2 regions of the Lysinibacillus sp. FSL K6-0075 genome follow, and region 2 is predicted to be linked to the other one. Evidence: riboswitches for the same ligand, from Rfam matches in the RefSeq annotation. Region 2 holds a riboswitch; the other holds the start of a gene.
What was found. Region 2 has a riboswitch for S-adenosylmethionine ahead of metK (methionine adenosyltransferase). Riboswitches for the same ligand answer to the same signal wherever they lie in the genome.
Positions count from the first base shown of each region.

Region 1 (3,174 bases), 1.7 Mb from region 2:
AATAATATCCTCTATTGCCTCTAAACCGATGGATAAGCGAATGAGCGACTCGGTTACACCAGCTTGAACTAATTCGTCTGCTGATAGTTGCTGATGTGTAGTGGAAGCAGGATGAATAATTAATGACTTAGCATCACCTACATTTGCTACATGTGAAAATAGCTTTACGCTATCAATAAGCTTTCGCCCAGCTTCACGTCCACCTTTAATGCCAAATGTAAGCACTGAACCGAAGCCATTTCTTAAATATTTCTTTGCCAATTCATGTGTTGGAAAATCTTCCAGGCCATTATAATTTACATACTCCACAGATGGGTGGTTTCGTAAATATTCAGCCACTGCCAATGCATTTTCATTGTGTTTAGGGATACGCAAATGAAGCGTTTCTAAACCTTGTAATAAATTAAAGGCAGCATCTGCACTTAATGTTGGACCAAAATCACGTAATAATTGTACGCGTAGCTTCGTAGCAAAGGCCGCAGAAGCTGTATCAATTCCATAACGTAAACCATGGTAAGAAGCATCTGGTTCAGTAAAACCTGGGAATCGACCACTAGTCCAATCAAACTTACCAGCGTCTACAACAACGCCCCCTAAAGTTGTACCATGACCACCTATCCATTTAGTTGCTGAATGTACTACAACATCTGCACCGTATTCAATAGGTGTAGAGCCGTAAGGAGAAGCAAACGTACTGTCAATAATTAATGGTAGACCATTATCATGTGCAATTTTAGCTACTGCTTCAATATCTAAAACCTTTAAGCTTGGATTACCATACACTTCAGCAAAGACTGCTTTTGTTTTATCAGTAATCGCCGCCTTGAAATTCTCTGGGTTTGTTTCATCTACAAAAATCGTTTTAATACCATAGTTTGGTAATGTGTTAGCAAATAAATTATAAGTACCACCATATAAAGAACTAGCTGCTACTATCTCATTACCAGCTCCAGCTAGATTTAAAATGGAAAATGCGATAGCTGCTGCACCAGATGAAAGTGCTACTGCTGCTGTTCCACCTTCCAATAAAGCCACACGTTTTTCAAACACATCAACAGTTGGATTGGTAATCCTTGTGTAAATGTTCCCTGCTTCCTCTAGGGCAAAAAGACGTTGCGCATGAGCAGTGTCTTTAAATACGAAAGCAGTTGAGCGATAGACAGGAACTGTTCGAGAACCCGTCACTGGGTCTGGCTCTTGACCGCCATGTAACAGCAATGTTTCTGGTTTAAAATTTGTCATTGTGTACCTCCAAATGGTTATTTTTTTTACGATGGTACCGGAGATGAGGAGGATTTTTCTGTAGAAAACAAAAACCCTCTTCAGCTAAGAAGAGGGTTGCGGTTGCAAGTTTTCCTCCCCTTATCTGCCAGATCCAAGTAAGAATCTGTAGGAATTAGCACCTTAGTAAGCTCGTTACTTACTGGTTGCCGGGCATCATAGGGCCTATCCCTCCGCCGCTCTTGATAAGAGTATGAGATTCAATTTCCATCGTTGTTACACAGTATAAACATAGAGTTTTTTTCTGTCAACATGTAAATTTTATTTTTTCCGAAACTTCTGTCTGCTCTTATACGTAATATGAACGCATACACTATTTTAGAAAAAAATTTGAGAGGAGGATTTTTATGGTAAAGGCCGTGATCACTTTTCTTATTATTGGCTATTTAATTGGCTGTATTCACGGCTCTAAAGTGGCACAATTTTTATCGGGGGTTGATTTAAAAAAAGCGGGCCACGGCAATGCCGGTGCCTCTAATGCTACTCTTTCCCTCGGCTGGAAATATGGCGTTTTAGTAGCCCTCATCGATATTGGCAAAGGCGTTGTAGCTATTATCGGTGCACATTTTTATCTAGCGGACGTCACTCATTTAACAGAAGAACAAATATGGCTGCTTACCTACATTATGGCTGCTGGGGTCATTTTAGGTCATAATTTCCCTTTCTATATGGGCTTCAATGGCGGAAAAGGAACTGCCTCCATTATCGGAATTTTACTTGCTGTCGATTGGAAGATTGGTTTATTTGCACTTATTTTATTTGTTATTTTATCCTTTGCAACAAATTATTTAATTGTTGGTGTTCTAGAGTTTTATCTCGTTTTTTGTACAGCCACTTATTTATGGATTCCTGGCATTGGCCCAACCATTATAGCTGTTCTTCTTTTTGGCATAGCCATCATCCTGCACATAGAAAATATTAAACGTTTAGTCAATGGTACAGAGCCTAAAGTAACTTCTGCCTTTAAGAAAAAGAAATAATATTTTTATGGATATTTTTGTATTTTTTGTGACCATGTATTTTCTCTTTATCTACTCATATTGCTGTAAAAAACACCTATTCTGCGTAGTTTTTTTTCTACAATAAAAAAGATATATTCTTATCTTAATAAAACATTATCCAGGCCGATGTTATGGATAATAATCGTCATTTTTATCGTAGAAAGGATGAGAAAATATGTCTTCACCAAATCAAGAAGCTTCAAAACGTAATTTAAAGCCACTATGGATTGGCTTGGCCTTCGCTTTACTGATTATTATTACTTTTTTACCTAATAACGGTGATTTACCTATAGCTGGACAACGAGCTTTAGCCATCTTAGCTTTTGCAGTCATCCTTTGGGTAACAGAGGCCGTTTCATATCCTGTTAGCTCGGCCATGATTATTGCACTTGTAACTGTTTTACTAGGACTCGCTCCATCAATGGATGATCCTACCACAGAGCTAGGTACAGCAGGCGCATTAAAATTATCCTTAAGTGGATTTAGTAATTCTGCTGTTGCTTTAGTAGCAGCCGCTCTTTTTCTAGCGGCTGCAATGCAAATTACCAATCTACATAAACGACTTGCTCTTTGGATTCTTTCACTGGTAGGAACCAAAACAAAAGCTATCGTATTTGGCGCCATTTTAGTTTCTATCGTCCTCGCATTTTTTGTTCCTTCTGCTACAGCACGAGCTGGCGCAGTAGTGCCAATATTGCTTGGAATGGTTGCCGCATTTGGTTTACCACGTGATAGTCGGCTCGCTGCCTTACTAGTTATTACTTCCGTACAAGCCGTTTCCATTTGGAATATCGGCATTAAAACGGCAGCCGCTCAAAATATGGTTGCCTTAAATTTTATTCAAGAGCAATTTAATGTAGATATTTCTTGGGGTGCTTGGTTACTCTACGCT
Region 1 is NZ_CP151947.1:409,410-412,583, reverse strand. It holds gene MHB65_RS01960 (O-acetylhomoserine aminocarboxypropyltransferase/cysteine synthase family protein) at 1-1,242, opposite strand, end outside; SAM riboswitch class I at 1,360-1,473, opposite strand; gene MHB65_RS01955 (glycerol-3-phosphate acyltransferase) at 1,629-2,261, shown strand; gene MHB65_RS01950 (DASS family sodium-coupled anion symporter) at 2,458-3,174, shown strand, end outside.
Region 1: another riboswitch for S-adenosylmethionine. It lies ahead of MHB65_RS01960 (O-acetylhomoserine aminocarboxypropyltransferase/cysteine synthase family protein); the one in region 2 lies ahead of metK (methionine adenosyltransferase).

Region 2 (3,174 bases):
CCCCTTTTCTTATTAATACATTAGAATAATTTTCTAACGACTTCATTACTTTAGTTCAATAGTTTATAAACGTGCTTTTTCTCGTAGTGCATCTGCTTTATCAATTTGTTCCCATGGTACATTTAAATCTGTACGACCAAAATGTCCATACGCAGCCGTTTGTTTATAAATTGGACGACGTAAATCAAGCATTTTAATGATACCTGCTGGGCGTAAATCGAATAGCTCGCGTACCCATTCTACGATCTCACTTTCTTTCGCTTTACCTGTACCAAATGTATCTACCGCAATAGAAACAGGCTGAGCTACGCCAATTGCATAGGCAAGTTGTACTTCAGCACGTTCTGCTAAGCCCGCTGCTACGATATTTTTCGCTACATAACGTGCCGCATATGCCGCTGAACGGTCTACCTTTGTTGCATCCTTACCAGAGAATGCACCACCACCGTGACGTGCATAACCACCGTATGTATCAACAATGATTTTACGTCCTGTTAAACCAGCATCTCCTTTTGGCCCACCGATTACGAAACGGCCAGTTGGGTTGATGAAGTATTTCGTGTTAGCATCTAATAATTCACTTGGCACGACTGGAGCAATAACAAATTCTTTTAAATCCGCTTGAATTTGTTCAAGTGTTGCTTCTTCATCATGCTGTGTTGAAATAACAATTGTATCCACGCGAACGGGTACATTATTGTCATCATATTCAATCGTTACTTGCGTTTTCCCATCAGGACGTAAATAGGCAAGTTCACCTGATTTACGTACTTCTGTTAAACGGCGTGCTAATTTGTGTGCTAAGCTAATTGGTAATGGCATTAGCTCTGGTGTTTCATTACATGCATAGCCAAACATTAAGCCTTGGTCACCAGCACCTATTGCTTCAATATCCGCATCTGTCATAGAGCCTTCACGTGCCTCTAATGCTTGATCAACACCTTGTGCAATATCAGGTGATTGTTCACCAATCGCCACAAGCACCGCTAAGTTTTCAGCATCAAAGCCATATTTACCTCGTGTGTAGCCTATTTCTGCTACAGTGTCACGAACAATACCTTTAATATCTACGTAAGTAGAGGTAGTAATTTCTCCTGCTACTAATACTAACCCTGTTGTTACAGTTGTTTCACACGCTACACGTGCATTTGGATCTTCTGCTAAAATAGCATCTAAAATGGCATCCGAGATTTGGTCACAAATCTTATCTGGATGTCCTTCTGTTACACTCTCTGATGTAAACAGTCGACGGTTTGTCATTTGGTTTTCCTCCTAAATACTCTTACAATAAGTAGTTGTGTATGAATACGGTACTCATTACCCATGTCAAGTCCGCTCCTAAGGATTGAACTCTCAAGCCGTTACTGCTGCTTTTAACACGAGGATTTCGAAAGATCCGTCATTATAATAAGGAAAGAACTACATATACTTACCTTTACATTGATTTTTAACAATAAAAAAATCCTTTTCTCACGTTACTTTACATGAGGAAAGGAATAATGACTGCGTAACCTTTCACTCTTATCGTTCAAGGGATGTTCCCTTGCATCAGGTTGGCACCAACGCATGTCGTGAAATAGTTCATGCAGGTTGCCGGGTTTCACAGGGCCTGACCCTCCACCAGCTCGGGATAAGAGTATCCGTTCAATCTCATGTTACTGAAAAGGTCGAACGTTGTCAAATATTTTCTTATGTATTACTGTATAAAAAGGAAAGAACAGATTAAACAAAAACTTTTCATACTTGGATGATGATGTAAATAGAAGCAAATTAATCCCTACAACATACCTAGCTACTTGTGGTAACATATGTGTGGCTCAATTTTCGCGCCTAATTACTGTAGGATTGATGGTATTCTACTCGAAAAACATTATTTTTTGTCAGTTTATTGAAAAGTGATAAAAACTCTAAAATAATTTCTTAATTAGTATAGATTATTTAAGCAATTGTGTTATACTATTTTTGAAATTAAGAAAAAATCCCTCTAAATCAAGGGAATACTATAAAAAAGGATGGTATTTAATCGATGAATTCAGTAGAAATTGCAAACGAACTGAAGGAATTATTAAACGGCGGTAACATTAATGTTCAACTTTCAGTACCACAATTAGCAGAAAAAGCTACCTCTCGTGGTGAAGCAATGTTAACAGTAGATGGCGCAGTTCGTGCAGAAACTGGCAAATACACTGGTCGTTCACCTAAAGATAAATATACGGTAGAAGAAGAAAGCACAAAAGATCAAATTGACTGGGGTAAAGTCAACCAACCAATCTCCTCTGAAGTGTTCGATAACCTATACGTAAAAGTAATAAAATATTTAAAAGAACGTGACGAGTTATTCGTATTCAAAGGCTTTGCAGGTGCTGACAAAGATTCACAATTAAGCATTCAAGTCATTAATGAATACGCTTGGCACAATCTTTTTGCTCATCAATTATTTATCCGTCCAACAGCAGATGAATTAGCTTCTCATGTTGCCGACTTCACTGTCATCTCAGCTCCTAACTTTAAAGCAGATCCTGCGGTTGATGGTACTGCTTCTGAAACATTCATCATCGTATCACTTGAAAAGAAAATTATCTTAATTGGTGGTACTGAATATGCTGGTGAAATGAAAAAATCTATCTTTGGTATCATGAACTACTTATTACCACAACAAGGTATTCTTTCCATGCACTGCTCAGCAAACGTTGGTGAAGCTGGCGATGTGGCATTATTCTTCGGTCTATCTGGTACTGGTAAAACGACATTATCAGCTGATCCAGATCGTAAGCTAATCGGTGACGATGAACACGGTTGGTCTGCTAATGGTGTGTTCAACATTGAGGGTGGTTGCTATGCTAAAACAATCAACCTTTCTGCTGAAAAAGAACCAGAAATCTACAATGCAATCCGCTTCGGCTCTGTTTTAGAAAACGTAGCTGTTGATCCAGAAACTCGTATTTGTGACTATGATGATGGTTCACTAACAGAAAATACACGTGTAGCTTATCCAATCCAATACATCGAAAATATTGTTGATCCTTCTGTTGCAGGTCATCCAAAAACAATCATCTTCCTAACAGCTGATGCATTTGGCGTGTTACCTCCAATCAGTAAATTAACAAAAGAGCAAGCAATGTATCACTTCCTAAGTGGTTTCACTTCTAAACTTGCTGGAACTGAACGTGGTGT
Region 2 is NZ_CP151947.1:3,769,812-3,772,985, forward strand. It holds gene metK (methionine adenosyltransferase) at 64-1,260, opposite strand; SAM riboswitch class I at 1,519-1,637, opposite strand; gene pckA (phosphoenolpyruvate carboxykinase (ATP)) at 2,027-3,174, shown strand, end outside.